Regions from separate parts of the Duganella zoogloeoides genome, predicted to be linked through region 1. Evidence: predicted binding sites of a transcription regulator. Region 1 holds the regulator's gene; the other holds the start of a gene.
What was found. The regulator FNR, encoded in region 1, switches genes on or off when oxygen is low (the NO sensors DNR and NnrR bind a similar motif). The targets are predictions, from matches to a motif close to TTGATNNNNATCAA.
Positions count from the first base shown of each region.

Region 1 (15,353 bases):
ACGCGCGAGGTGTCGTAGATCACGCGCTTGGCTTTGTAGCGCCAGCCGTCCGGCGTGCGCACCACCACGTCCAGGTAGCGGCCGGCCTGGTACACGAACGATTCGCCGTCCTGCAAGGTTTGCACCACCACGTAGCTCGATTCGGTTTCCACGGTGTCGGCATCGATCACGCGGATCTGCATGCCCGACGTCATGTGGCGGTAGCTGTGCACCTCGTAGATATTGGCGTGGCGCAGCGACAGTACGCGGTCGCGCAGCATGCGCTTGCTGTCGCAGTAGATGATGCCGATCGGCAGGCCGGCGTCTTCGTTTTCGCGCGGGACGATTTCATAGACACACTCTTCGGTGAAGAAGTCGGCCCACTGCTCGAGGCGGTCGTTGTCGAGCGCGCTGATGTATTGTTGCTGCAACTGGTGCAACTCGAACCACAAGATCATTTGTTCCATGTTCATTCCTCCTTAAAACGCCATCAGCTTCTGGTAGCCCTGCCAGAACTTGCGGATCAGGCTTTCGGTGATCAGCGTGTCTTCCTGGTCGGGCTTGTCCTTCGACATTTCGATCACCGAGCACGCATCCGGGTCGCGCCGGGTGCCGCGCTGGACCATTTCCGTCGCTTCCGTGTCTTCCATCGAGATATAGCCGGCCGGCCCCACCAGGTTGGCCTGCTTGATGCGCAGCGCGCGCAGTTCGGGCGTGTCGTCGGCGTAGCCGAAGAAGTGGAAAATCAGCTCGAAATTGTCCGGGCCCTTGGTCAGCAGCTGGCGCGCCACCAGGGTGTTGTGGATCTGCTGCACCACCAGTTGCGGGAAGATCGGCTGGATGTGGTTGGTGGTGTTCTCTTCGAATTCCTGGATCTGGCCCAGCACCGACGGGTCTTCCAGTTGAAAACCTTCGTCGAACGAGCGGATCGCCTGCTGCTTGTAGGCGTCCGAGGTTTCTTCCTGGTTCTTGGTGGCGGTGATGATGCTGTGCAGGCCGTGGCGCTTGTCGGCAATCGACCGCGCCTTCATGCCCACCCGGAAGATATTAAAGGTCGTGTGGAACAGGTGCAGCAGGCTGGCGTGGTACGGATCCTTGACGTTTTCCAGGTACAGCTTCCAGTTCGATTTCGAGTACTGGCGGGTGCAGCCGAGGTACACGATCGGCTTATGAAAAATGCGGTCGAGCCACGGCGTCATCTCGGCGCCCAGGTAATCGACCAGCGGTTCCACCGTCTCGCTGAAGGTGGCAAAGACCAGGCCCTTGTAGCTGTCCACGCGCAGCTGGCGCAGGCCGTGGCACTTCGGATCGAAATCCTTGGGCATGCCGGCCATGCCATTCTGGCCGCGGCGGAACGGTACACCGAGCAGGTTGCCGCGCTGGTCGAAACTCCACTGGTGGTAGGCGCAGCTGTGCGAACTGGCGTTGCCGCGCTGCTCGCGGCACACGGTGGCGCCCCGGTGCGAACATTTGTTGACCCACGCGGCCAGGCTGCCGTCGTCGGTGCGGGTGACCACCACCGGGGTGTCGCCGACAAACGTCGATTTGAAATCGCCTGGCTTCTCGATTTCCGCTTCCAGCGCCAGGAAATTCCAGACCGGACCGCGAAAAATCTTTTCCTGTTCGCGCTCGTATACTTCCTGCGAACTGAACACTTTATACGGCGTGCGCGAACCGTCGGTGCGCGGGAACTGCACCAGGGGATGCACCGTGGCCGGTGCGGCAGCTGCTTCGTCTAGATGGGACATGGGACCTCTCCGTGTGGTGGACTCGATGAATCGAGTCTAGGGAAGAGGCCCCTGCGCTGCTAGCCGGATCTGGCAATCATGAAGCAGGCGCCATCCGTTTCTGGCTACGTGGCAAATGGCCATGGCGCGCGCGGTAGTACGCGGCAAACCGGCCCGCGTGGCCGAAGCCGAATGCGAGCGCGGTGTCGGCCACGCCGGCTTCGGCATGCATCTGCAAATGGGCGTGGGCGGCGTCGAGCCGCATATTGCGCAGCAGCTCCATCGGCGAGACGCCATGGTGGCGCTGGCACAGCTGATTGAGGCTGCGCACGCTCATGCCCGCTGCCAGCGCCAGGTCGGCCAGCGCCACCGGTGCACACAGCTTGCTGCGCATATAGCGCTCGAGCGCATCGAGCCGCTTGCCGGCGCTGCCGTCGGTCAAGCCCTGGCCCGCTGCCGCCGCCTGCGCATCGGCAGCCACCTTCGGCGCGCCCTGCCCCTGCTGCGCCAGCAGGAACAGCGCCACGTTGCGCTCGTAGTGATCGATCCACGCCGTGTGGCCGGATTCGGTGGCCGGCAGCGCCAGGATGCTGAGCAGCGAATGCAACATCATTTCCCAGTGCTGCCCGAGGGCTGGCGCCAGCAGCAGGCCCGGCGCCAGGCCGCGCAGCGCGCCCGGGGCACCGGCGCCGCGCGTCGCCTGTCCCTGCATCTCGCGCAGCAGCGCGTGCGGCAGCTTGACGATCAGCTGCTCGGAACCCTCGCCCCACACCATGCGGATGTGCTTTTTCGGTGCAATGATCGCGGTGCGTCCCTGCGGTACGGCCACCCGGTGACCATCGCAGTCGAACTCGGTACAGCCCTTGAGCGACGTGTGCACCAGCGCGAAATCCTCGAACGGGCGCGGCGTCACCTCCACCTCGGCGCCGTAGCGCAGCGCCATCATCTGCAGGCGGTTGATGCGCGCCTGGTAAAGCGCGGTATTGACGGTGCCGCGCCGCCATTGCAGGTCGTGGTCGGCCAGCGCGCTTGCCACATGCTGGTGCGTGGCCACCTTCTCATCGGAGTGAAACACGCAGCCTTGGTACAGTTTGGACAAGTTCAGCGATTCGACGAGCGTGTGCATGGTGCATCCAGTGATCGGCAATAGGGGCCGCCAATTGTTTGCAATATTCATGCCCAGCGCGGTGTGACGCGCTCGCCACTGTACTTAATTCATCCGGGCAATTTTGATTCACATCAAGGATTTTTGAGTTTCAGACGCTTACCCTTCGGGCTATCAACTTGACATTACCCGGGGAGAGCTTGTGTGGAGCTAGCATCGAATTACAACTACAAGGTCGTGAAGCAGTTCGCGATCGCCACCGTGATCTGGGGCATCGTCGGCATGCTGGTGGGGGTGATCATCGCCGCCCAACTGGCATGGCCGGCGCTGAACCTCGACATTCCATGGCTGACCTATGGCCGCCTGCGCCCACTGCATACCAACGCGGTGATTTTCGCATTCGGCATCTGCGGCCTGTTCGCCACGTCGTACTACGTGGTGCAGCGCACCTGCCAGGTACGGCTGTTTTCCGACAAGCTGGCATCATTTACGTTCTGGGGCTGGCAGGCCGTGATCCTGCTGGCAGTGGTCACGCTGCCGATGGGTTATACGCGCGGCAAGGAATACGCCGAACTCGAATGGCCGATCACGATCCTGATCGCGCTGGTGTGGATCGCCTACGCGGTCGTGTTCTTCGGCACGCTCATCACCCGCAAGGTCAAGCACATCTATGTGGCCAACTGGTTCTTCGGCGCCTACATCCTGGCCGTGACCATCCTGCACGTGGTGCAGGGCGCCAGCATGCCGGCCAGCCTGACCAAGTCCTATTCCGCCTACACCGGCGTGCAGGACGCCATGATCCAGTGGTGGTACGGCCATAACGCGGTGGGCTTCATCCTCACCGCCGGCTACCTGGGCATGGTGTATTACTTCATCCCCAAGCAGGCCGAACGCCCCGTGTACTCGTACCGGCTGTCGATCGTCCACTTCTGGGCGCTGATCTTCACGTACATGTGGGCCGGCCCGCACCACCTGCACTACACGGCGCTGCCCGACTGGACCCAGTCGGTGGGCATGGTGTTCTCGCTGGTGCTGCTGGCGCCGTCGTGGGGCGGCATGATCAACGGCATGATGACGTTATCGGGCGCCTGGCACAAGCTGCGCACCGACCCGATCCTGAAATTCATGATCGTCTCGCTGTCGTTCTACGGCATCGCCACCTTCGAGGGCCCGATGATGTCGATCAAGACCATCAACGCCCTCTCCCACTACACCGACTGGACCGTGGCCCACGTGCACGGCGGCGCGCTCGGCTGGGTCGGCTTCATCACCATGGGCTCGATCTATTACCTGATTCCGCGCCTGGTGGGCGAACAGAAAATGTACAGCGTCAAGCTGATCGACCTGCACTTCTGGGTGGCCACCATCGGCGTGGTGCTGTACATCGCCGCGATGTGGATCGCCGGCGTGATGCAGGGCCTGATGTGGCGCGCGGTCAACCCCGACGGCACCCTCACCTACACCTTTGTCGAAGGCGTGAAGGCCACGTATCCGTACTATGCGGTACGGGTGCTGGGCGGCTTCATGTATTTCAGCGGCATGTGCGTGATGGGCTACAACACCTGGATGACCTTGCGCCGCCGCGCCACCGTCATCGCCCCCATCCCTGCCCTGGCTGCGGCCCATTGAACCCGGAGTGCCCATGAAATTCTCACATGAATGGATCGAAAAAAATCCCTGGCTGCTGATCGCCCTGGTCACCCTGGTGATCAGCGTAGGCGGCGCCGTGGAAATCGTGCCGCTGTTCTTCCAGAAGTCCACCACCGAACCGGTGGCCGGCCTTAAACCGTACAGCCCGCTGCGGCTGACCGGCCGCGACATCTATGTACGCGAAGGCTGCTACAACTGCCACTCGCAGATGGTGCGGCCGCTGCGCGCCGAGACCGAGCGCTACGGCCACTATTCCGTTGCCGGCGAGTTCGTCTATGACCGGCCGTTCCAGTGGGGCTCCAAGCGCACCGGCCCCGATCTGGCGCGCGTAGGCGGCCGCTACAGCGACGAATGGCACCGCACCCACCTGGCCAACCCGCGCGACGTGGTGCCGGAATCGAATATGCCCAACTACCCGTGGCTGGCCAAGACCAAACTGGTGCCGCAGGACGTGGTGCCGAAGCTGCGCGCGCTGCAGCGCCTGGGCGACCCGTACACCGATGCCGAGATCGCCGCCGCGCCGGAAGAACTGAAGGACAAGACCGAGGAAGACGCCCTGATCGCCTATCTGCAAGGCCTGGGCACGTTAATCAAAGCAAGGAACTGACATGGCTATCGAGAACCTGTTTGACCAGGCCAGCAGCGTGATGACGGTGGTGTCGTTTGTCACGTTCATCGGCATCGTGTGGTGGGCGTATATCCACCACAAGGAAACCGATTTTACCCAGGCAGCACTTGCCCCGTTTGCCGACGAGCCGCTGAAAAGCGAGCGCGAGGTGCATCATGGCTGACTTTACCAGCGGCTTCTGGGATTACTACATCGCCGCCATCACTCTGCTCGGCATCATCGGTTGCGGCATCCTGCTGTGGGCGCAATCGAAGGCGCGGGTGGGCAAGCGCAGCGACATCAATGTCGATACGACCGGCCACATCTGGGACCAGGATTTGACCGAGCTGAACACGCCGATGCCGCGCTGGTGGATGTGGCTGTTCTACATCACCATCGTCTTCGCGCTGGTGTACCTGGTGCTGTACCCGGGCCTGGGCAGTTATGCAGGCAAGCTGGGCTGGAGCTCCACCGGCAACTACCAGACCGAACTGAAACAGGCCGAGGCGGAATATGGTCCGCTGTTCGCCCAGTACCAGCAGCAGGATTTGAAAGCGGTGGCGGCCGATCCGAAGGCGCGCGCCATCGGCGAGCGGCTGTTCCTCACCTATTGCGCCCAGTGCCACGGGTCCGACGCGCGCGGCAACAAGGGCTTTCCAAACTTGGCCGACAAGGACTGGCTGTTCGGCGGCACGCCCGAGATCATCAAGCAGACCATCCTGCACGGGCGTACCGGCGTGATGCCGCCGATGGGCGCGGCCGTGGGCAGCGAGAAGGATATCGAGAACGTCGCCCATTACGTGCTGAGCCTGTCCGGTTCGACATCCGATCCGATCAAGGCGGTGTTCGGCAAAGCGAAATTCGGCGCCTGCATGGCCTGCCACGGCGCCGACGCCAAGGGCAACGCCGCGCTCGGCGCACCGAACCTGACCGACAAGGTCTGGCTGTTCGGCGGCAGCGCCGACACCATCATGGAAACCATCCGCAACGGCCGCGCTGCCACCATGCCGGCGTTTGGCGACTTCCTCGGCGACGCCAAGGTGCACGTGCTGGCTGCCTACATCTGGAGCTTGTCCAATGATGTGACGCAGCCGGCGCCAGCGCCGGCTGCCAATCCGGAACCGGAACCAGCAAAATGAGTGCCCCCGAGACACAAGTCATCAAGATGTATGCGGCGCGCGAGGAAATCTACCCGCGCGAAACCTCGGGCCGCTACGCCCGCCTGCGCTGGCTGTTCGTGTGGCTGACGCAGCTGGCGTTTTACGGCACCCCGTGGCTGCTCTGGAACGACCGCCAGGCCTTGCTGTTCGACCTGACCACGCGCAAGTTCTACATCTTCGGCATGGTCTTGTGGCCTCAGGATTTCATTTACCTGGCGGTACTGCTGATCATCAGCGCGTATTTGCTGTTCCTGGCCACCGCCGTGGCCGGGCGCGTCTGGTGCGGCTTCACCTGCCCGCAAACTGTTTATACCGAAATTTTCCTGTGGATCGAACGCCGCATCGAAGGCAAGCGCAGCGCGCGCATGCTGCTCGACCGCCAGCCCTGGTCCGCCGGCAAGCTCGGTAAAAAAACCGCCAAGCACCTGGCCTGGGGCGCGGTGGCCCTGTGGACCGGCTTTACCTTTGTTGGCTACTTCACGCCGATCCGCGAGCTGATGGTCGAGGTGCAGACCTTCGACTTCGGCCCGTGGGAATGGTTCTGGGTGCTGTTCTACGCCTTTGCCACCTACGGCAATGCCGGCTGGATGCGCGAGCAGGTGTGCAAGTACATGTGCCCGTACGCCCGCTTCCAGAGCTCGATGTTCGACCGCGACACCCTGATCATCACCTACGATGCCAGGCGCGGCGAACCGCGTGGTCCACTGGTTCCACGCCACAAGCAAACAGCCAACACCGGCGGCGCCTGCATCGACTGCTCGATGTGCGTGCAGGTGTGCCCCACCGGCATCGACATTCGCAACGGCCTGCAATACGAGTGCATCGGCTGCGCCGCGTGCGTGGATGCCTGCAACGGCGTGATGGACAAGATCGATGCGCCGCGCGGCCTGATCCGCTACGCCACCGAGCGCGCGCTCGACGAGCATTTAACGCCCAGCGAAATCCGCCGCCGCACCTGGCGTCCCCGGGTGCGCATCTACACCGCCGTGCTGTGCCTGATCGTGGCCGGCGCCGGCGCCGCCCTGTACCTGCGCGTGCCACTGAAAATGGACGTGATCCGCGACCGTGGCGCCATGGGTCGCGAGGTCGAAGACGGCATGATCGAAAACGTCTATCGGCTGCAGATCATGAACACGACCGAGCGCGCCCACACGTATCGCATCAGCGTGTCCGGCATCGACACGCTGGCCCTGGTCACGCCCGCTACCGTGCAGTTGGAGGCGACCGAAACGCGCGGCGTGCCGATCCGCCTGCGCACCGCGCACGGCGCCGCACACAAGGGCTCGAACAAGATCGAAGTGGCGCTGACATCGGTGGATGATCCGGCGCTGCATGTGAAAGAAACTGCGGTCTTCATCGTGCCGCGCTAGGAGATCACCATGCACCATTTACACAGCACGGTCACACCGTGGTACAAGCAGCGCTGGCCGTGGTTCCTGATGCTGGGCCCGGCCATCGTGGTGGCCGGCAGCGTGTTTACCGCCTGGCTGGCGTTTTCGACGCCCGACCCGGTGGTGGTCGGCGACTACTACAAGCAGGGCAAGGCCATCAACCAGGACCTGAGCCGCGACCGCGTGGCCAGCGCCATGGGCCTGTCGATGACGATCGGGTACGACGCCAATCGCGGCGCGCTGACGGGCCAGGTGCAGCGCGCCAGCGGCGACGGCATCACCGAGCGGCTGCGGCTGCGCCTCGCGCACGCGACCTTGCCCGACAAGGATATCGAAGCGACCGTGCAACCCGATGCGGCCGGCCGCTTCGAACTGCCACTGGCCATGCTCGAACGCAGCCGCTGGGTGGTGCTGGTGGAAGGCGAAAAACGCGACTGGCGCCTGGCCGGCGCGTGGACGTGGCCGAAGGAGCGCGGTGTGACGTTGGTAGCGGATGTGGCGCCGGCGGCGTCTATCGCCGGTGCGCAATGACGGCCCGGATGGTTATGCGTTCATACCGTTAACTTTTACTCCGTCATGCCCGCGCAGGCGGGCATCCAATTAGCCGCATTAACCGCAGGTTTCGGTACCGGCCGTAATCGCCTTGAGTGTCAGCGGCTTGAGCAGTTCGATTTCGCGGTTGCTCACCCGGACCAGTCCTTCTTTCTTGAACTTCGACAGCAGGCGGCTGATGCTTTCGATGGTCAGGCCCAGGTAGTTGCCGATCTCTTCGCGCGACATGCGCAGCTGGAAGGCGTTGGGCGAGTAGCCGCGCGCTTCGTAGCGCGACGACAGGTTGACCAGGAAGGCGGCGAAGCGCTGGGTGGCCTGCATATTGCCGAGCAAGAGCATCACGCTTTGCTCGCGCGTGATTTCCTGGCTCATCATGCGGTGGAAGTGGCGCAGCAGGGTCGGCATTTCGGCCAGCAGTTGCTGCAAGGTGGCGAACGGAATTTCGCACACCTCGCTGTCTTCCAGCGCCACCGCCGTGCAATGGTGCAGGTCGGTGCTGATGGCGTCCATGCCGAGCAGCTCGCCGGCCATCTGGAAGCCGGTGATCTGCTCCGCGCCTTCGCGGTTGACCTGGTAGGTCTTGAAGTGGCCGAGGCGGATCGCGTACAGGTTCTGGAACGAATCGCCAATGCGGAACAAGGTATTGCCGCGCGCGACCTTGCGACGGCGGCCGATGATCTGGTCGAGCCGGTCCATGTCTTCGTTGCCCAGTCCCATGGGCAAACACAGCTGGTGCATGCTGCACGTGGCGCAGCTGGCTTTGAGGATGTCGATTGTGGCGCCGGGCAGCACCAGCGATGGCAGGTCTTTGATCATGTCCGCTAGTGTAGACCATCATGCGCCAGAATGGTGCGATGCCGCACTGCCACCATCAGGTATTGCAACGCGCTTTTTACTTTCATTGTACAAGTAATGGCCGCTGAAAATTCCGTCCGCCGCCACTTTCCCGCTGGCGAAGGATGCGCTAGACTGGTCTTCGTTATTGCCGATTTCTCAACTTGAGCAGGAGAGATAAAGACCATGAATCTACGCCGCTGCGCCGTGTTGTACCTCGAACCCCGCGAAGAACTGGACATCGACTGGGCCGCGCTGTTTGCCGGCACCAGCACCCTGGCGGCCAGCACCCGCTGGCTGGCGCTGGCGCCGCACCTGGACCGCGAGATCGAGGTCGATGCGGCCGACCTGGCGGCACTGGCCGCAGTCGGTTCATCGGTCTGGACCGCGCGCGATGAGGTCGCCGAACGCCATGGCGCGGCGGTCGTGGACCGGCTGCTCGCGCACGGCCTGCTGCTGGCCGAGGCCCGGGGCCAGCAGCCAGAGCAGGCCACCGCGCAGGACGCCCTGCGCGAGCGCGACGACACCTTGCGCACGCTGCACTGGCGGCCGCTGGCGGCGCTGGCGCACACGTTCTCGCGCTGGCACGACGTGCGCAGCGACACCGGCATGGAGGCGCCCAGCTTCGAGGAACTGCTCGAACGCCACGGCAATCCGCCGCCGCCGGTGCAGCAGGTGGCCAGCATCGGCGCGGCGGTGCCGCTGCCGGCGCCCGCCGGCATGCTCGACGAGGTACTGCTGCGCCGCTACACGGGCCGCAACTACGATACCAGCGCCAGCCTGCCGCTGGCGGTGGCGGCGCGCCTGCTGCAACGCACGTTCGGCGCCCAGGAACTGCGCCACATCGGCCCGCACGCCAACGTCCTGAAAAAGACCAGCCCGTCGGGCGGCGGCCTGCATCCGGTCGAAGCGTTCGTGCTGGTGCAACGGGTGGACGGCCTGGCGCCGGGCTTGTACCACTACCATCCGCTCGACAACACGCTGGTGCCGCTGCGCGCAACCACGCAGGACGAAGCGGCGGCGCTGGCGCTGCAAATGGTGGCGGACCAGTACTGGCTGGCCGGCGCGGCGATGCAGGTGGTAATGGTGGGACGGGTGGAGCGCTCGTTCTGGAAATACCGCAACCACCAGAAGGCGTACCGCGCGATGTCGCTCGATGCCGGCCACCTGTCGCAGACGTTTTATCTGCTGGCGTCGGAAGCGGGCTTGCCGGCGTTTATCACCGCCGCCATCAACGACATCGATATCGAAACCATGCTGGGGCTGGACCATCTGCGCCACGCGGTGATTGCCGTGTGCGGCTGCGGCGTGGCTGCGACCGGCGCGCGCGAGATGGTGGAACTGCGCTACGGCGAAACCGGCCTCGGCCAGGTGGCCGGATAGCCGGTTAGCCGGTCAAGTGATCAGGCGATCAGGTGGCCAGGCGCGATGCCGACACGCCCGAGAGCATGAACAGCACCATGGTCCGTTCGCCGGCTTCCTTGCTTTCGAACGTGGCATGGTCGGCGGCGCTCACCTGCTTGGACGGCAGGCTGCGCACGGCCGGCACCTTGGCCGGATCGAGTTCGATGCCGAGTGCGCTCAGGGCGCGTACCGGGTCGCTTTGCATGCGGTCGCGGAAACCATCGTCGGTGGCCAGTTTGGCGAGCATGGCGCTGAGCTGATCGAAAGTCTGTTTAATCATCGTGTACTCCCTCAAGGTGGATAAAAACAGTGCACTGCCAGGCCATCCTACGCCGAACTTGGTGAATTTACAACGAGTTTAACCGTCACCAGGGTCCGCCTCGCGTGCTGCCTCGAGCACTGTTTCCAGGGCCGCGTCGAACGCCGCCAGCGCTGGCGCAGCATGCTCCGGCGCGCTGCGCAGTTGCTGCTCGAGGGCGTCGCTGCAGCGGTGCAACTGCCCCATCGACAGGTTGCCGGCCGCCCCCTTGACCTTGTGGACCAGCAGCGCGGCCTGCTCGGTATTGCCGGCGTCGATGGCGGCCGCCAGTTGCGCCGGCGTGGCGGCGAATTCCTCCACGAATTTCTCGAGCAGGACCGTGAGCAGGCGGCGGTTGCCGCCCAGCCGCACCAGCGCGGCGCCGGTGTCCATGCCTGCGTCGATGGCGGACTCGCCGGCCTGGCCGTCAGCGCTGCCGTCACCGTCAGCAACGCCAGCCTCCGGTGCCGGTGCCGGCAGCGCCGGCGCGGCGCGGCCGATGATCCAGCCGGCCAGCACCTCGAACAGCCGTTCCGGCTCGATCGGCTTGGTGATGTAGTCGTTCATGCCCATGGCCAGGCTGTTTTCGCGGAAGCCCGGCACCGCGTGCGCGGTCATGGCGATCACCGGCAACTGCGCGGTCGAATGGCGCGCGCGGATCAGTGCGGTCGCCTCGTAACCGTCCATCTCCGGCATCTGGATATCCATCAGCACGGCGTCGTAACGGCAGGCCTCGACCATGCGCACCGCCTCCATGCCGGTGGCGGCCAGGTCCACCTGCAGGCCGCCGCCGAGCAACACCTCGCGCGCGACCTGCTGGTTGATCTGGTTGTCATCGACCACCAGCACGCGGGCGCCGGCCAGGCGCTGCGCCGCCGCCGACAGCACGCGCGGCGACAGCGGCGCCACTGCCGGTTCGTCGGCGGCCAGGCCCAGCGCCTGCGCGATGGTCAGCAGCATGCGCGCGCGGTTGACCGGCTTGGCCAGGCAATGACGGATGCCGAGCTGGCCGGCCGCGCGCATGGCCGCCTCGCGGCCGTACTCGGTGGCCATGATCACGATCGCGGGCGCACCGGGCGCGGCTGCCTGGCGCAGGCGCCGGACCGTGTCGGCGCCGTGCGCGCCCGGCATGTCCCAGTCCAGCACCACCACGTCCACCGGCTCCGGCGCCAGGTAGGTGTCCACGGCCGCCGCCGCCGCATCAGCAGACCCGGCGGTGGTCACCGGCAGGCCGGCGTCGCCCAGCTGCTGGGCGAACATGGTGCGCACCACCGCGCTGTCGTCCACCACCAGCACCCGCGTGCCAGCGAGCAGCGCCAGCAAACCGGGCGCATCGTCGTGGCGCGCCGGCAGGCTGGGCAGGGCGACGCTGAAATGGAAGCGGCTGCCTTGTCCCGGCATGCTGTCAACACCGATCACGCCGCCCATGGCACGCACCAGCTGCTGCGAGATCGCCAGGCCCAGCCCGGTGCCGCCGTACAGGCGCGTGGTGCTGCTGTCGGCCTGGCTGAAGGCGTGGAACAGGCGCTGCTGCTGCTCGGCGCTGATGCCCACGCCGCTGTCGCTGACGGCGAACCGCAGGCGGTCCCCGTCCGGCCCGGTTTCCCGCGTTACCTGCACCACGATCTCGCCGCGCGCGGTGAACTTGAGGGCATTGCCCACCAGGTTGATCAGCACCTGGCCCAGGCGCAGCGGATCGCCGGCCAGGCGCGCCGGCACGTCCGGGTCGGCCCAGGCCACCAGCTCCAGGCCTTTTTCCGCCGCGCGCCACGAGAACAAGTCCACCACCTGGTCGAGCACGTCCGCCAGGTCGAACGGCACGCTTTCCAGCGCCAGCTTGCCCGACTCGATCTTGGAAAAATCGAGCACGTCGTCGATGATGCCCAGCAGGTTCTTGCCGGCGCGGTCGATCTTGTGGAAGTAATCGCGCGGCTTCGAGGGCAGGTCGAGGTGCGCGCCGAGGCCGGCAAAGCCGAGGATGGCGTTCATCGGCGTGCGGATCTCGTGGCTGATATTGGCCAGGAAGTCGCTCTTGGCGCGGGTGGAGGCTTCGGCGTCGGCGCGCGCCTGCTGGATGGCGCGGATCGCGTCGGCTTTCTGGAAGGCCGAGATGAACGGCTCCTTGAGCGCCTTGAACATGTCCAGGTCGGCGCCGGCGAAGGCCTGCTGCTGCTCGAACACCAGGTAGCCCTGCACTTCTTCGCCGCTGCAGATGCGCACCGCCAGCACGGCGCCGGCGCTGTTGCGGCTGAGGTACATCTCCGGCATGATCAGTTCGGCGCCAGCAACCAGCAGGGTGTGGGCCTCCTCCAGCGTCATGGCCGCACACGGCGGCACCACGCTGGTCTGCCAGCTGGCGTGCACCTTCAGTTGTCCGGCGCCCGGTTCGCGGATCAGCGCGCAGGCGCCGCAGACGTCGCCAATCGCGCTCGACTCGAGCAGGATCGCCTGCAGCAGCGCATCGAAATCGAGCTGGTCGTTGATCGACTTGACGATGGCGTGGACCCGCGCCAGGTGGCGGGTGCGGGCGTACACCTCCTGCTGCAACTGCAGCTTGGCATGCTCGAGCTGCCGGATGCGCCAGCGGTACAGGCCCCAGCCCAGCAGCAGTATGCCGAGCGCCGCGCCGGAGCGCGCCCACCAGGTCTGGTACCAGGCCGGCAGGAAGCGCAGCGCCATGGTCAGCTCGTGCGGACTCCAGGCGCCGTCGCGATTGCTGCCGCGCATGTGCAGGCGGTAGGTGCCGGGCGCCACGTTGGCGTAGGTGGCGATGCGGTGGCTGGCATCTGCCTCCACCCAGTCCTTGTCGTAGCCCTCGAGGCGGAACGCGTAGCGGTTGCGGGCGCTGGCGGAATAGTCGAGCGAAGCGATTTCGATATTGACGTTGCGGGTGCCGGCCGGAATTTCCAGGCCGGGGCCGTCTGCCGCCAGCAAGGGCGCGGGCGCCACCTGGCGTGTGTCGAGCTGGACATTGCTGACCACCAGTTGCGGCTGGTAGTTCCAGCGCTGCACCGGCGTCTGCCGCACCACCACGTAGCCGCCCGAGGTGCCGAACACCGGCTCGCCGTGGGCGGTCCGGGCGCCGGCCCCGCCGAAATAGGCCTGGAACACCAGGCCGTCGGCCCGGCCGAACAACTCGATACCCAGGGTCTCGGGGTCGATCACGGCAATGCCGTTACCGGCCGCTGCCCACATGCGGCCGCTGGCGTCGAGCCGCAGGCCGCTGGCGTTCTTGCCCGACAGGCCGGTACCGACGGCAAGCCGCAGGAAGCGCGGCTTGCCGTCGGCGGTCTGGCCGTCGAGGATGGCGATGCCGCCGCTGTTGGTGCCCACCCAGAGCCGACCGCGGCGATCGAAAGCCAGGGTGTTGATCAGGCCCGGCGGCAGGCCGTCGCTGCGGACCGGCTCGGCCAGGATCTGCTCGGCGCGGCCGGTGGCCGGATCGAAACGATTGAGGCCGTTGCGGGTGCCCACCCACAGCATGCCGTCTGGTGCTTCCAGCAGGGTGGTGACGCGGCTGTCAGAGAGGCCGCCGGCAGCGGCCGGCCCCTGGTGGAAAGCCTGGACCGTGGCGGCGCGCGGATCGTAACGCAACAGGCCGCTTGGCGTGCCCAGCCATAACTCGCCGCCACGCCGCAGGATGCTGCCAATGCGCGGCAACGGCTCGTGGTGCGGCAACGGTACCCGCCGCACCTGGCTGCCCTGGCCGCTGGTGTGGTACAGCCCGGCAAGGGTGCCGATCCACGCCTCGTTCGGTTCGGCTTCGGTCATGGCCAGGATCAGGCTGCCGGGCAGGGCGGTGTCCGGCCGCAGCGGGTCGGGCCGCAGGCCGGCGCGGCGGGTGGCGTCCGGCGCGATCAGGTCGATGCCCTGGTCGGCCAGCGCCACCCACAAGCGGCCGCCCTGGTCGGTCATGAAGGCCGAGGCGGAAATCTCCGGCAAGCCGACGCCATCGAAGATGGTGCTGAAGGTGCGGTTGCGCGGATCGTGGGTATCGACACCGCGCTCGTTGGCGACCCATACCAGGCCGCTGCGGTCGCGCCACAACGCCGCCACCCGGTCGCTGGCCAGGCTGACCGCCACCGCCGGCCGGTGCGTGATGCGGCGGTGGATGCCGGCGGCATCGAATTCGATCACGCCGTCGCCATAGGTGCCGGCCCACCACTGGCCGGGCACGGTTTCGGTCAGCGACAGCACCATCGCCTGGCGCCGGCCCTGGTCCGCCAGCGCCAGCAGGCGCGCGCCGGCGGTGGCTGCGTCGGCGCCGGCGAAACCCACGCCGCTGCGCAGGGTGCCGAATACCACGCCGCCTTGCGGATTCTGGCTCAGCGACAGCACCGCGTCACCCACGCCGGCGATGTCCGCGATCCGGCCGCTGGCTGCGTCGCGCCGGGCCAGGCCGGCGTCGGATCCGATCCATAACACGCCGTCGCGGTCGAGCAGCAGGGCGCGGACCTGGTTGGCGCGCTGGCCGCCGGGCGCCGCGTCCGCGCGCCGGTGGTGGCGCACCTGGCCGGCGGCGTCCACGTAATCGAGGCCGGCGGCCGTGCCCACCCACAGGCCGCCGTCCCTGTCGCTGGCGATCGCATACACAGCCGGGCTGGACAGCGCACCGGCAGCCACCCGCACGAAACGCTCGCTGTGCT
Region 1 is NZ_CP140152.1:6,019,395-6,034,747, reverse strand. Features, by position in the region: gene andAd (anthranilate 1,2-dioxygenase small subunit AndAd) at 1-446, opposite strand, end outside; gene andAc (anthranilate 1,2-dioxygenase large subunit AndAc) at 459-1,727, opposite strand; gene SR858_RS26470 (AraC family transcriptional regulator) at 1,804-2,832, opposite strand; gene ccoN (cytochrome-c oxidase, cbb3-type subunit I) at 3,016-4,440, shown strand; gene ccoO (cytochrome-c oxidase, cbb3-type subunit II) at 4,454-5,068, shown strand; gene SR858_RS26455 (cbb3-type cytochrome oxidase subunit 3) at 5,070-5,252, shown strand; gene ccoP (cytochrome-c oxidase, cbb3-type subunit III) at 5,245-6,207, shown strand; gene ccoG (cytochrome c oxidase accessory protein CcoG) at 6,204-7,598, shown strand; gene SR858_RS26440 (FixH family protein) at 7,608-8,150, shown strand; gene fnr (fumarate/nitrate reduction transcriptional regulator Fnr) at 8,229-8,987, opposite strand; gene SR858_RS26430 (putative peptide maturation dehydrogenase) at 9,192-10,388, shown strand; gene SR858_RS26425 (NHLP-related RiPP peptide) at 10,417-10,689, opposite strand; gene SR858_RS26420 (hybrid sensor histidine kinase/response regulator) at 10,768-15,353, opposite strand, start outside.

Region 2 (15,353 bases), 850 kb from region 1:
CCCAGTCCCAGCTCCAGCTCCAGCTCCAGCTCCAGCCCCAGCCCCAGCACCGGCACCAGCACCAGCCCCAGCACCAGCCCCAGCACCGGCACCGGCACCAGCACCAGCACCAGCACCAGCATCGGCAGCGACAGCGACAGAAGCGCCAGCTCCAATGCCGGTAGCTCCGACCGCACCGTCCAGCGGCTGATCGGCCAGCGACAGCAGCGGAATCTGGTTCGCCGCCATCACCAGTATCCGCATTCGCTCCATGGTGTGTCGGGCCGTGGTGGCGGCGCGCGATGCGGGCGCTTCCAGCGTCATGCGCAGCAGCGTGTCGAACATGATTTTGCTGCCCATGCTGTGTGCGATCACCACCAGCGGTACATTGTCGGCCGTGTCATCGCCGGCCAGCACGTGCAGGATGGCGTCGCGCATGTGCAGCTGGATCGCATCGCGCGCCACGCCCTGGTAGATCAGCGCGTCGGGCAGGCAATCGTCGATCAGGGTGTCTTTCAGGCGGGCGTTCAGGAGCGCACGTTGATGCGGATACGGTGGCGTACCGGTGCAGATGGCCGACTTGCCGGTCTGGTCGTAGCACAGCTGGCGCTTGAGCGGCGTGGTCAGGGGCGACCAGATCAGGGCGTTGAAGCGCAGGCGGCCGGCAGGCGTTTCGACCGTGGACGGCACGATCTCGATGCCGCCGGCGTCAGCAATGGCGGAGCGTGCCGTGGACAGGGTGGCGCGGTCGATTGCCTGCGCGAGCTGCGCCACCACCTGCTGCGCCCAGCGGAAATCGTGGGTGCAGATGCCGTTGACCAGCAGGATATCTGTAGTGCGGCTTTCGGTCTGCGCGGGCAGATCCACCAGGCCGGGGAAGCGGGTATCGGCGTCGAGGATCTGTGGCGGGCTATATGGCGTGCTGCAGGCCGCCAGCAATGTCAGGCAGTACAAGGCGGCAGCCGTGCGGCGCGCAGATAACAGAATGTTCATGCTGAACCTCCGGGAAGGGCGCCGGGTGGCGCCTGCTGGAGGCCAGTGTATTTTTGCGGACGGCGTCCGCCTTGTCCTGGCGCAGCGCCAGGACAAGCAAAGCGTTACTGCTGCGCGACCAGCGTTTGCAGTACCGGTTGCAGCACAGCTTTGCCCAGCTCGGCGCTGCGGGCGCCGTTCCAGCCGGTGTCGGCGTCCGGATCGTTGGCGTTGTCCTTGAACGGCAGTTCCACCGTCAGCGACAGGCAACCGAACTGGTGCGTGATGTGGGGCGAGCCCATGGTCAGCGTTTCGTCGGTGTACGGGGTTTCGCCGTAGCCATACTCGTCCTGGAAGTCCGGGCTGGCGATCAGGAAGTTGTCGATGAAGTATTGCTGGCCTTCGGCCTGGTCCGGGGTCCAGGTCGGCAGCGACTCGCTGCCCGCCACGAATACGTATGGCAGGCCTTCGTCGCCATGGATGTCGAGGAACAGGTCGCAACCAATTTCCAGCATCTTGTTTTTCACCAGGAATACTTCCGGGCTGCGCTCCATGGTCGGGTTCAGCCACTCGCGGTTGAGGTTGGCGCCGGCAGCGTTGGTGCGCAGGTTGCCGCGTACCGAGCCGTCCGGATTCATGTTCGGCACCACGTAGAACACGGCTTCCTTCAGGCAATTGCGGCCGAACGGGTTGGCCGGATCGAGCAGCGCTTCGACCATGCCTTCCACGAACCATTCAGCCATCGTCTCGCCCGGATGCTGGCGTGCGATCACCCACACTTTTTGTTCGGCTTCCGGATCGCCGATGACCAGCATGTTCAGGTCTCGGCCGTCGATGGTGCTGCCCAGGTCGATCTGTTTGACCAGCGGCGACAGTTGCGCGTTGTCCAGCAGCGCCAGGTGACGTTCCCACGAGTACGGCTCGAAATAGGCGTAATAGACGCTGTCGTATTCGGGCGTGTGGTTAATCGTCATCACTTCGCCGTCAAACGACGTCGGCACGCGGAACCAGTTGTCGCGGTCGTAGCTGGCCACGGCCTGGTAGTCTTTCCAGCCATCGGGGTAGGCGGTCTTGCCGGCGTTGAGGAAACGCAGCGCCAGCGGGGTCGATGCGCCGCCTTGCACGCGGAAGTAGAACCACTGGGTAATGTCGGCGTGCGAGTCCTTGCGGATGTGCAGGTCGATCGCGGCCGGGTTGTCGGCGGAAATGACGTCGATGGCGCCGGCGTCGAACTGCTGGCTGATTTTGATAGGCATGGTGGATAGTCCCGTTGAATTCAGTGTCGAGCGCTTGTGGCGCAGTGGCGACATCATACAGTGTGGTGGCGTTTTGGCGTATCTCAACTATGCCGACAAGTACGTTTGCGCTGGCGCAAGCTCTGTCTAGATGAAGCTCGCTAAGGTGGTTGATTGCCGCCGCTCAGGACATCATGATCGGCGCCACCGCGTTGGATCACGGGAGTATGATTGCCATGACGCCTACATTATTTCGGGACGGTAGCTTTCGCTATTTTTTCTTTTCGCGGGAGGAAACCAGAATGCATGTTCATGTGTCTCACCCTGATGGCGAGGCCAAGTTTTGGTTGGAGCCTGTAGTCGAGTTAGCCTCAAACAAAGGCCTGTCAGCGCGACAGTTACGAGCGGCGCAACAGTTTGTTGAACTTCACCAAGGGGAGATGCGCAATGTCTGGCAAAAATGGTTTTCCACCCAGCCTGGGCGTTGAGGTGGTTGAAATTGACGAGTCGGGATTGCGGCTCGACCTCGGCACGGAGTCACTTTGGCTCAGTTACGCGGATTTTCCATGGTTCGCCGACCAGCCCGCCGAATTGGTGCGCGCGGTGGAGCGGCCTGCGCCTGAGCATCTGTACTGGCCCGCACTCGACATCGACCTGTCGCTTGCCTCGATTCGTGATCCTTCCGCGTTTCCTCTGATAGCCGCTCACCCCTGACGCAACCCTCCGAACCGCGCATAAAACGCCGTCTCCGCAGCCGGCGCCTCCGGGTCTTCGCGGCGCAGCACGCTGTCGATGTGCTGTTCGGCGGCCGTGTGCACGGCCAGGTATAGCTGGCGCGCCAGGGCGTAAGCCTGGGTGCCGGGCCAGGGCGCGGGCAGCAGTTCGGCCGGCAGTTGCGGGTCGTGCAACTGCACGCGGCGATAGGCGTGGATCAGCAGGGTACGGATCACGAACGCCTGCTCCGGCGTCAGCCGGTCGGCCACGCCGCCGTCGAGCCCTTCTGCGAGCGGTGCAAAGCGTGCCAGGAATTGTTCGTAGCCGGCCGCCACTTCGCGCACGTCCCAGCCGGTCGCTACCAGGTGGCCCAGCGACCGCGCGCCCACACCGGGCACGGTGGCCGCGCGCACCACGAACAGCTTGCCGGCCACGCCCAGGCGCGCCAGCACCTCTGCCAGCGCGGCCGGTTCGGCAGCCGGATGGCCCAGGATGCCGGGCGCGATCACGCTGTAGCCCTCCCACAACAGTTCCTTGCGCACGGCCGTGCGTTCGGCCGGCGTCAGCGCGCCTTCGCCGCTGATGACCAGGGTCCAGCTGCCGTCCCAGTGCGCGTGCGGCTCGGCGTAGATACGGCGGTAGGCGTGGGAAAAACGCGCCATGGCGTCGGGCGTGATTGCGTAGGCGCTGCGGCGGCCGTCGCGCCGGGCGCCGAGCCAGCCCTCCTGCGCCAGCCGGAACACGGCCGTACGCAGCAGCCTGTCATTGACGCCGAACGGCGCCAGCAACTCGATCAGGCTGCCCAGCCACACCATGCCGCCGTGCGGCACGATGGCGTCGCCGAAGATGGTCACCACCAGCGATTTCGAGCGCGGCGGGTCGTGGGCAAGGAAGTCGGTGATCCAGTCGGAGCAGTGCATATCGGCCAACAATGTCTGAAAACAGCAGTTTACCGGGTGAAACGCATTTTAAGGGTATTGAATGCGGAATTTTGATATGACTCAAAAAAACGGTAGCTAAAACGAATTGTGTATCGTATTATGATTTCAAGCCAGTACAGAGGAGGAGACGATATGTACGCCCAACAAGTAGAGACCGGCCTGAGCACGGTCCGCACCACCGCCGACATGGCCGACGACGAGCGCGCCTTCCAGGCCCGCATCGACGCCGGCGTGCGCATCGAGGCCAAGGACTGGATGCCCGACGCCTACCGCAAAACCCTGATCCGCCAGATCTCCCAGCACGCCCATTCGGAAATCGTCGGTCAGCTACCGGAAGGCAACTGGGTCACGCGCGCCCCCACGCTCAAGCGCAAATCGATCCTGCTGGCCAAGATCCAGGACGAAGCCGGCCACGGCCTGTATTTGTACAGCGCCGCCGAGACCCTGGGCGTGACCCGCGACGAACTGCTGGCTGCCTTGCACAGCGGCAAAGCCAAGTATTCGAGCATCTTCAACTACCCCACCTTGTCGTGGGCCGACATGGGCGCCATCGGCTGGCTGGTCGATGGTTCGGCCATCATCAACCAGATTCCGCTGTGCCGCTGCTCGTACGGACCATATGCGCGCGCCATGGTCCGCGTGTGCAAGGAAGAGTCATTCCATGCGCGCCAGGGCTACGACATCATGCTGTCGCTGGCGCGCGGCACGCCCGAGCAAAAGGCCATGGCGCAGGATGCGCTGAACCGCTGGTGGTGGCCGTCGCTGATGATGTTCGGCCCGTCCGACGCCGAATCGGTCAACAGCGCGCAGTCGGCGCAATGGCGCATCAAGCTGTTTTCCAACGACGAACTGCGCCAGCGCATGGTCGATCAGACCGTGCCGCAGGCCGAGTTCCTGGGCCTGACCGTCCCCGACCCCGACCTGCACTTCAACGCCGAGACGGGCCACTACGAATTCGGCGCCATCGATTGGACCGAATTCCAGAATGTCTTGAAAGGTAATGGCCCGTGCAACCGCGAGCGCCTGCGCACGCGGGTCGATGCCTGGGAGGAGGGCGCCTGGTTCCGCGAGGCGCTGGTGGCGCACGCCGACAAACACGCAGCAATCAAGGAGGTCGCATGAGCACTCAATTGAGCAAAGAATGGCCGCTGTGGGAAGTGTTCATCCGCAGCCAGCACGGCCTGGCGCACAAGCACGTGGGCAGCCTGCACGCACCCGACGCCGAAATGGCGGTCAACAATGCGCGCGACGTCTATACCCGCCGCAACGAGGGCGTGAGCATCTGGGTGGTGCGCGCGGCCGACATCGTCGCCAGCAGCCCGTCCGACAAGGGCGCCCTGTTCGAGCCGGCCAACAGCAAGGTCTATCGCCACCCCACCTTCTTCCCGATGCCGGAAGAAGTGAAGAATTTGTAAGGAGCGGCCATGGATCCGAAAGTCAACTACCTGCTGCGCCTGGGCGACAACGCCCTGATCCTGAGCCAGCAGCTGTGCCGCCTGTGCGGCAAGGGCCCGGCGCTGGAAGAAGACATGGCGCTGTCCAACGTGGCGCTCGACCTGCTGGGCCAAACCCGCCTGTGGTACGAGTACGCGGCCGAACTGGAAGGCGCGGGCCGCGACGAAGACCGCCTGGCCTACCACCGCGACGCCCACGACTTCAAGAACTGCCTGCTGCTCGAGCAACCGAACGGCAACTACGCCGATACCATGATGCGGCAGTTTTATTTCGACACCTGGCACTACTTCCTGATCGCGGGCCTCACGCACAGCAGCGACGCCCGCATTGCCGCCATCGCCGAAAAATCGCTGAAGGAAGTCACGTACCACCTGCGCCGCAGCGGCGACCTGGTGGTGCGCATGGGCGACGGCACCGCCATCAGCCACGCCAAAACCCAGGCCGCCGCCGACGCGCTGTGGATGTACAGCGGCGAGGTGTTTACGTATGACGCGGTCGATCACGCCATGGTCGATGCCGGCATCGCACCACCGGCGGACGCGTTGCGCACGCAATGGCTGGCGCACGTGGCGGAGATTTTTGCCGAAGCCACGCTGGCGATGCCACCCAAGGACGCCTGGATGCAGAGCGGCGGCAAGCAGGGGCGCCATACCGAGCACCTGGGCTATATCCTGGCCGAGATGCAGTTCCTGCAGCGCGCGTATCCTAATGCGCAGTGGTAAAGGAGGGCGACATGAGCGTACCCAAACCATTTCCTTCCCCTGCCAACCCTGAATCCGTCATCCTCGCGCATGCGGGGATCCATGGACCGCTTGATGGGACGTTCAGCTTGGATCCCCGCGTTCGCGAGGATGACGGAGCGGCGGGTGACAGCGTCGATGAAGCGCTTGTAACCAGCTGGCTTGCAGAAATCCCCGACCCCGAAATCCCCGCCATCAGCATCATCGACCTGGGCATCGTGCGCGCCGTGCGCGTGGCCGACGACGGCGCCTGCCATATCACGATCACACCTACCTACAGCGGCTGCCCCGCCATGCAGGTGATCGGCGCGGCGATTACCGATGCCCTGCATGCACACAGCGTGATGGACGTGGTGCTGCACACGCAGCTCACGCCTGCCTGGACCACGGACTGGATGACGGACACCGGCAAGGAAAAGCTGCGCAACTATGGCATCGCACCGCCGGCCGAACAGGCGCAGGTGATCGACATCAGCCGCCTGCGCGGGGGCGCCGCCGTTGTTACGGCAGTAACCGCCGCCGCGGCAGTCTCGCGCCGGGGAATGCACGCCGTCCCCAAACCGGCGATCGCCTGTCCCCACTGCGGCTCGACCCACACCGAAGTCACCAGCCAGTTCGGCTCCACACCCTGCAAGGCGCTCTATAAATGCCTGGACTGCCGCGAACCGTTCGACTACTTCAAGTGTCACTGAAACCATGAGCCAATTCCATCCACTGACCGTGTCCCAGGTGCGCCACGAAACGCGCGACACCATTGCCGTCACCTTTGCCGTGCCCCCGGAGCTGCGCGCCAGCTACGCCTATCAGCAAGGCCAGCACCTGACCCTGCGCGCGCAGATCGACGGTGAAGACGTGCGCCGGTCGTACTCGATCTGCTCGGCCGTGCAGGACGATGCGCTGCGCGTGGCCATCAAGCGCACCCAAGGCGGGCTGTTTTCGTCCTGGGCCGTGGATCACCTGCAGCCGGGCGCCGTGCTCGACGTGATGCCGCCGTCCGGCCACTTCAACGTGCCGCTCGACGCCGCCAACCGCAAGCACTACCTGGCCTTTGCCGCCGGCAGCGGCATCACGCCGATCCTGTCGATCATCAAGACCACGCTGGCGTTCGAGCCGCACAGCCGCTTCACGCTCTTCTATGGCAACCGCGCCAGTTCGTCGGTGATCTTCCGCGAGGAACTGGCCGACCTCAAGGATATTTACCTGGACCGCCTGCGCATCGCCTACGTGATGAGCCGCGAGCAGCAGGACATCGACCTGTTCAACGGCCGCATCACGCAGGACAAGTGCGCCGAGTTCCTGCGCTACTGGGCCCGCGTCGATGACGTCGATGTCGCCTTTATCTGCGGACCGGAAGACATGATGCTGGGCGTGTCCGCCGCATTGCAGGCAGCAGGCATGCCGAAGGACGCGATCAAGGTCGAACTGTTTGCCGCCACCGGCGCCAACGGCCCGAGAAAAGCACGGACCCACGCCGCCACACCGGACAGCGCGCACCAGCACACGGAAGTGACGGTGATCATGGACGGCAGCGCGACCAGCTTCACCATGGCGCAGGACCAGGAGTCGCTGCTCGACGCCGGCCTGCGCGCCGGCATCGACATGCGCTACTCGTGCAAGGGCGGCGTGTGCTCCACGTGCCGCTGCAAGCTGGTCGAAGGCCAGGTGGACATGGACATCAACTACGCGCTGGAAGACTACGAAGTGGCGCGCGGCTTTGTGCTCAGCTGCCAGAGCTTCCCCATCACCGGCAAGGTGGTGATCGACTTCGACCAGGCCGAATAACCAGGAGACACGATGAACGCCAAAAATTATCAAAACATCCTGTTCGGGATCGACGCCGGCGTTGCCACGCTCACCCTGAACCGCCCCGATAAACTCAACAGCTTCACCCAGGCCATGCACGAGGAAGTGCGCGACGCCCTGCGCCGCGTCGGCGCCGACAAGAGCGTGCGGGTGCTGGTGCTCACCGGCGCCGGGCGCGGCTTCTGCGCCGGCCAGGATCTGTCCGACCGCGCCGTCTCGAATGCGCCGGGCACGCGGCCGGTGGACCTGGGCGACTCGGTCGAGAAGAACTATGCGCCGCTGGTGCTGGCGCTGCGCGCCTTGCCGATGCCGGTGATCTGCGCCGTCAACGGCGTGGCCGCCGGCGCCGGCGCCAACCTGGCGCTGGCATGCGACATCGTGCTCGCTGCCAGTTCCGCGTCGTTCGTGGAAGTGTTCTGCAAGCTGGGCCTGATCCCCGACACCGGCGGCACGTATTTTTTGCCGCGCCTGGTCGGCACTGCGCGCGCCATGGGCCTGGCCATGCTGGGCGAAAAGCTCACTGCCGACAAGGCCGAGCAGTGGGGCCTGATCTGGAAAGCCGTACCCGATGCCGACCTGGCCGCCGAGACCGACAAGCTGGCGCGCCACTTTGCCAGCGCACCCACCCAGGGGCTGGCATTCACCAAGCAGGCCATCCACGCCAGTGCCCACAACACCTTGCAGCAGCAACTCACGCTCGAATGCGCCATGATGAGCGAGCTGGGACGAACCAGCGATTACCGCGAGGGCGTGGCAGCCTTCATGGAAAAGCGCGCGCCGCAATTTACGGGGAAATGACATGACCGCACTGTCTCAAGACCGGGTGGTGGCCGTCATTGGCAGCGGCGCCATGGGCGCCGGCATCGCCCAGGTGGCGGCCGTCGCCGGCTACACCGTCAAGCTGTACGACAGCCGTCCGGAACCGGTGGCCAAGGCCATGTCCGATATCGCGCTGGCCCTGAATAAACTGGTGGCCAGGCAGCGCATGAGCCCCGTGGACGCTGCCGCGTCGCTGGCCCGGTTGCAACCGGCGCTCACGCTCGACGACATCGCCGCCGCCAAACCAGGCCTGGTGGTGGAAGCCATCGTTGAAAACCTCGACGCCAAGCGCGCCCTGTTCGCGCAGCTGGAAAGCCTGGTGGACGATGGCTGCATCCTGGCCACCAATACCTCGTCGATCTCGGTCACGGCCATCGGCGCCAAATTGCGCGCACCTGGCCGGCTGGTGGGCATGCACTTCTTCAACCCGGTGCCGCTGATGGCGCTGGTGGAAGTGATCAGCGGGCTGGCAACTGACAGTGGTATCGCACAGACCGTGCACGATACTGCTGCCGCCTGGGGCAAGCACCCGGTCCACGCGCGCTCCACCCCCGGCTTCATCGTCAACCGGGTGGCGCGGCCGTACTATGCCGAAGGCTGGCGCCTGATGGCCGAAGGCGCCGCCGACGCGGCCACCATCGATGCCGTGCTGCGCGACGCGGGCGGTTTCCGCATGGGGCCTTTCGAGCTGATGGACCTGATCGGCCACGACGTCAATTTCGCCGTCACGCAGTCGGTGTTCGAGGCGTACTTCAACGATCCGCGCTTCACGCCGTCGGTCTTGCAGCAGGAACTGGTCAACGCCGGCTTCCTGGGCCGCAAGGCGGGGCGCGGCTGCTACCGCTATGGCGATGGCGCCGTCAACGAGCCTGCGCAGCAAGAGGCGCCGCAGCCGGTGCCCGCGTTTGTCAGCTACACCCGGGATGCGGGCGCCCTTGCCGCCGCCATGCATCCGCACGGCGGCGCCGTGACCGACGCGCTGGCGCAGCGCCTGCGTACCGCCGGCATCGAGGTGGCCCACCGCAAGGTGGAAAAGAGCGTGGACGACGCGCCAGCCTTCCACTGCAACGGCGCCGCCGTCTATCTGACCGATGGCCGCAGCGCCACGCAGCGCGCCGCCGTCAACCAGCATCCGGACACGGTGCTCGTGGACCTGGCGTTCGACTACGCCAGCGCCGCCCGCATCGCCATCGCCTGCGCCGACCAGTGCGCACCGGAGGCGTACCAGGCGGTGGTGGGCCTGCTGCAAGCGGCCGGCTTCACCGTTACCCGGCTCGACGACGTGCCGGGCATGTCCGTCATGCGCACCGTCGCCATGCTGGCCAACGAGGCGGCCGATGCCGTCAACCAGGGCGTGTGCAGTGCCGATGGCGCCGATGTCGCCATGCAGAAGGGCGTCAATTATCCACGCGGGCCGCTGGCCTGGGCCGATGCCATCGGCGTGGACCACGTGGTCGCCGTATTGAACAACCTGGCCGCCAGCTATGGCGAAGACCGTTATCGTGTGTCGCCGCTGCTGCGGCGCAAGCACGCCGCAGGAGCCACCATCCATGCATGAGACACTGACCGACCTCGTTCCGCAGGCCCTGGCCGAAAAAGTCGCTAACGCCATGTATGCGCGCGATCCCGCCTCGCAGGGGCTGGGCATCAGTCTCGATGGCGTCGGTGCCGGCTGCGCCACCATGTCGATGACCATACGCGCCGACATGCTCAATGGCCACGGCAGCTGCCACGGCGGTTTTATCTTTACGTTGGCTGACAGCGCGTTCGCCTTTGCCTGCAACAGCTACAACCTCAATACCGTGGGTGCGGCGTGCACCATCGATTACCTGGCGCCGGGGCGGCAGGGCGACGTGCTTACTGCCACCGCGCGCGAACAGGCGCTGGCCGGCAAGAGCGGCGTCTATGACGTCACCGTGGTCAACCAGGAAGGGCGCACGGTCGCCTTGTTTCGCGGCAAATCGCTGCGCGTGGGCGGCCACGTCCTGGCAACCGAATAAAAAAACAGGAGGAGACATGGTACAACGCATACCCGAACCATCGGACCTGGAACCGATCGAGCGCGCCAGCCGCGACGAGCTGCAAGCGCTGCAGCTGCAGCGCATGCAATCGACGCTGCAGCACGCGTACGACAACGTGCCGCACTATCGCAAGGCGTTCGACGCGGCCGGCGTCCATCCCGCCGACCTGAAGTCCTTGGCCGACCTTTCAAAGTTTCCTTTCACCGGCAAGAAGGAACTGCGCGAGAACTACCCGTTCGGCATGTTTGCCGTACCGCGCGAGCAGGTGGTGCGTGTGCATGCGTCGAGCGGCACCACCGGCAAGCCCACCGTGGTCGGCTACACCCAAAACGACATCGACACCTGGGCCAGCGTGGTGGCGCGCTCGATCCGCGCGGCGGGCGGGCGGCGCGGCGACATGGTGCATATCTCGTACGGCTACGGCCTGTTTACCGGCGGCCTCGGAGCCCACTACGGCGCCGAGCGGCTTGGCTGCACGGTGGTGCCGATGTCCGGCGGCCAGACCGAGCGCCAGGTGCAGCTGATCGAAGACTTCAAGCCGTCCATCATCATGGTCACGCCGTCGTACATGCTCAACATCATCGAGGAATACCAGCGCCAGGGACTCGATCCCGCCGCCAGTTCGCTCAAGGTCGGTATTTTCGGCGCCGAACCGTGGACCGACGCCATGCGCCGCGAAATCGAGCAGCGCGCCGGCATCGACGCGGTGGATATTTACGGCTTGTCCGAAGTGATGGGCCCCGGCGTGGCCAGCGAATGCATCGAGAGCAAGGATGGCCCGGTGATCTGGGAAGACCATTTTTACCCGGAGATCATCGACCCCGATACCGGCGAGGTGCTGCCAGACGGCGAGGAGGGCGAGCTGGTATTCACCTCGCTGACCAAGGAGGCGCTGCCGATCATCCGCTACCGCACGCGCGACCTCACGCGGCTGCTGCCACCTACTTCACGCGCGATGCGCCGCATCGGCAAGATCACCGGCCGCTCGGACGACATGCTGATTATCCGCGGCGTCAACGTGTTCCCGTCGCAGATCGAGGAACTGATCCTCAAGATGCCGCTGCTGGCGCCCCAGTACCAGCTGATCATCAAGCGCGACGGCCACCTCGACCAACTGGAGGTGCTAGCCGAGCTGCGCCCGGAGGCGGGCAATATGCTCACCGGCGATAACGAAGCGCTGGCCCGGGAATTAGAGATCCGTATCAAGACCAATGTGGGCGTCTCCACCCGGGTGCGGCTGGTGGCCCCCAACGGCATCGAACGCACGCTCACCGGCAAGGCCCGGCGTGTGATCGACCAGCGCCCCAAGTCATAAAGGACATGCAATGACCGACAATTCCGCATACATCTGCGACGCCATCCGCACCCCGTTCGGCCGCTACGGCGGCGCCCTGGCCAACGTGCGCACCGACGACCTGGCCGCGCTGCCGATCGCCGCCCTCATCGCCCGCAATCCCAAGGTGGACTGGTCCAAGGTCGATGACGTGTATTACGGCTGCGCCAACCAGGCCGGCGAGGACAATCGCAACGTGGGCCGCATGGCCGCGCTGCTGGCCGGCCTGCCGGTCGAGGTCCCGGCCAGCACCATCAACCGCCTGTGCGGATCGAGCCTCGATGCCGTGGGCAGCGCGGCGCGCGCCATCCGCACGGGCGAGGCGCACCTGGTCATCGCCGGCGGCGTGGAGAACATGACGCGCGCGCCGTTCGTGATGGGCAAGGCCGACAGCGCATTTTCGCGCAGCGCCAAGATCGAGGACACCACGCTGGGCTGGCGCTTCGTCAATCCGCGCATGAAGGAGCAGTACGGCATCGACAGCATGCCCGAAACGGCGGAAAACGTGGCCGCGCAGTTCCACATCAGCCGCGCCGACCAGGATGCTTTCGCGCTGCGCAGCCAGCAGCGCTGGGCCGCCGCGCACGCGGCCGGCGTGTTCCGCGACGAGATCGTGCCGGTGTCGCTGCCGCAAAAGAAGGGCGACCCCAAAATCTTCGACACCGACGAGCACCCGCGCCCGGACACCACGTTTGAAACGCTGTCGAAGCTGAAAGGCGTGGTGCGTGCGGACGGAACCGTCACAGCCGGCAACGCCTCGGGCGTCAACGACGGCGCCTGCGCCATCCTGCTCGCCTCGCACGCCGCAGCCGAGCAATACGGCCTGCGCAAGCGCGCCCGCGTATTGGGCATGGCCACCGCCGGCCTGGCGCCGCGCATCATGGGCTTCGGCCCGTCGCCGGCCTCGCGCAAGGTGCTGGCGCTGGTGGGCCTGACCATCGACCAGATGGACGTGATCGAATTGAACGAAGCATTTGCCGCGCAGGGTCTGGCCGTCACGCGCCACCTGGGCCTGGCCGACGATGCGCCCCACGTCAATCCCAACGGCGGCGCGATCGCCATCGGCCATCCGCTGGGCGCCTCGGGCGCGCGGCTGGTGCTGGCCGCCCTCACGCAACTGGAACGCACCGGTGGCCGCTACGCGCTGTGCACGATGTGCATCGGCGTGGGGCAGGGTATCGCGGTCGTCATCGAGCGGGTGGAATAGCCATGGTCAAGGTCTATGAAATCAACGGCGTCACACCAGTGGTGCACCCCACCGCCTACGTGCATCCGAGCGCGGTGCTGATCGGCGACGTCATTGTCGGCCCGCGCTGCTATGTCGGCCCACTGGCCGCTCTGCGCGGCGACTTCGGCCGCCTGATTTTGGAGGAAGGCGCCAACCTGCAGGACACCTGCGTGATGCATGGCTTTCCCGGCGCCGACACGGTGGTGGGCGTCGATGGCCACATCGGCCACGGCGCCGTGCTGCACGGCTGCCGCATCGGCCGCAACGCGCTGGTCGGCATGAACAGCGTGGTGATGGACAACGCGGTGATCGGCGCCGAGTCCATCGTCGCGGCCATGAGTTTCGTCCGCGCGGGCATGGAAGTACCGGAGCGCAGCCTGGTGGTCGGCACGCCGGCCAAAGTAGTGCGGCCGTTGCGCGACGACGAAATCGCCTGGAAGACCAGCGGCACCGGCCAGTACCACGAGCTGGCGGTGCGCTCGATGCATACCATGCGCGAGGTGGAAGCACTTACCGACATCGAGCCTGACCGCCCGCGCGTCCAATGGGACAGCGCCTTGCCACTGCACCTGCACAAGAACGCTTCGGTATAAAAAAGGAGACCCAAGATGATTCCAACCCTGCAAAGCCTGATCGGCGGCCGCTGGATCGGCCGCGAGGCGGCCACGCCGCTGCACAATGCACTTACCGGCGCCTTGATTTACCACACCCACGCGGACGCCATCGACTTCGGCGAAGCGGTCCGTTACGCACGCAAGACCGGTGTCCCGAGCCTGATGAAACTGGACTTCCAGCAGCGCGCCGCCATCCTCAAGGCCCTGGCGCTGTACCTGGTCGAGCGCAAGGAGGAGCTGTACGCGATCTCGCACCTCACCGGCGCCACCCGCGCCGACAGCTGGGTCGATATCGAAGGCGGCACCGGCACCCTGTTCGCATATGCCAGCATGGGCGGGCGCGAGCTGCCGTCGTCGAACGTGCTGCACGAGGGACCGGCCATGGCGCTCGGTAAAAACGGCGGCTTTGCCGGCACCCACATCCTGGTGCCGCGCGGCGGCGTGGCGGTACACATCAACGCCTTCAATTTCCCGATCTGGGGTTTGCTCGAGAAATTCGCGCCGAGCTTCCTGGCCGCCATGCCTTGCATCGGCAAGCCGGCCACCGCCACGAGCTATCTGACCGAAGCGGTGGTGCGCATGATGCACGAATCGGGCTTGCTGCCTGAGGGGGCACTGCAACTGGTGATCGGCAGCACCGGCGACCTGCTCGACCGGCTGGAAGGATTCGACGCCGTCACCTTCACCGGCTCGGCTGACACGGCCGCCAGGCTGCGCGTGAACCGCAACCTGGTCGCCCACTCGGTGCCGTTCACTGCCGAAGCGGATTCGCTCAACTGCGCCATCCTGGCGCCCGATATCTCGCCCGACGATCCCGAGTTCGACCTGTTCGTCAAGGAAGTGGCGCGCGAGATGACCGGCAAGGCGGGACAGAAGTGCACGGCGATTCGCCGCATCATCGTGCCCGAGGCGCTGGTCGACGCGGTGGGCACGCGCCTGCGTGAACGCCTGGCCAAGGTCAGCGTGGGCGACCCCTCGGTGGAAGGCGTGCGCATGGGCGCGCTGGCCTCGAAAGACCAGCAGCGCGACGTCGGCGAACGCCTGGCGCTGCTGGCGCACGGCAACGAGGTGCTGTTCGGCGCGGGCGACGGCTTCAAACCGGTGGGTGACGGCGTGGCCGATGGCGCATTTTTTGCGCCCACGCTGCTGCTCTGCCGCGACGGCATGGCCAACGACGCGGTGCACGACGTGGAGGCGTTCGGTCCGGTGAGCACCATCATCAGCTACCACGGCATCGACGAGGCGCTGGCGCTGGCCGCGCGCGGCAAGGGCTCGCTGGTGTCGACCCTGGTGACCAAAGAGCCGGCCATTGCCGCGTACGCGGTGCCAGTGGCCGCCGCGTCGCACGGCCGCGTGCTGATCCTCGAGCGCGAAGCGGCGGTGGATTCCACCGGCCACGGCTCGCCGCTGCCGCAGTTGAAGCACGGCGGACCTGGTCGCGCGGGCGGAGGCGAAGAACTGGGCGGCATCCGCGCCGTGCGCCATTTCCTGCAACGGGC
Region 2 is NZ_CP140152.1:5,165,240-5,180,592, reverse strand. Features, by position in the region: gene SR858_RS22840 (hypothetical protein) at 1-972, opposite strand, end outside; gene SR858_RS22835 (M14 family metallopeptidase) at 1,077-2,207, opposite strand; gene SR858_RS27790 (DUF4160 domain-containing protein) at 2,381-2,674, shown strand; gene SR858_RS22830 (DUF2442 domain-containing protein) at 2,634-2,900, shown strand; gene paaX (phenylacetic acid degradation operon negative regulatory protein PaaX) at 2,891-3,829, opposite strand; gene paaA (1,2-phenylacetyl-CoA epoxidase subunit PaaA) at 3,974-4,963, shown strand; gene paaB (1,2-phenylacetyl-CoA epoxidase subunit PaaB) at 4,972-5,256, shown strand; gene paaC (1,2-phenylacetyl-CoA epoxidase subunit PaaC) at 5,266-6,018, shown strand; gene paaD (1,2-phenylacetyl-CoA epoxidase subunit PaaD) at 6,126-6,728, shown strand; gene paaE (1,2-phenylacetyl-CoA epoxidase subunit PaaE) at 6,733-7,818, shown strand; gene paaG (2-(1,2-epoxy-1,2-dihydrophenyl)acetyl-CoA isomerase PaaG) at 7,831-8,637, shown strand; gene paaH (3-hydroxyacyl-CoA dehydrogenase PaaH) at 8,639-10,216, shown strand; gene paaI (hydroxyphenylacetyl-CoA thioesterase PaaI) at 10,209-10,658, shown strand; gene paaK (phenylacetate--CoA ligase PaaK) at 10,675-11,994, shown strand; gene pcaF (3-oxoadipyl-CoA thiolase) at 12,005-13,219, shown strand; gene paaY (phenylacetic acid degradation protein PaaY) at 13,222-13,833, shown strand; gene paaZ (phenylacetic acid degradation bifunctional protein PaaZ) at 13,849-15,353, shown strand, end outside.
Region 2: the regulator FNR is predicted to act here: its motif matches at 3,892-3,905, upstream of paaA (1,2-phenylacetyl-CoA epoxidase subunit PaaA).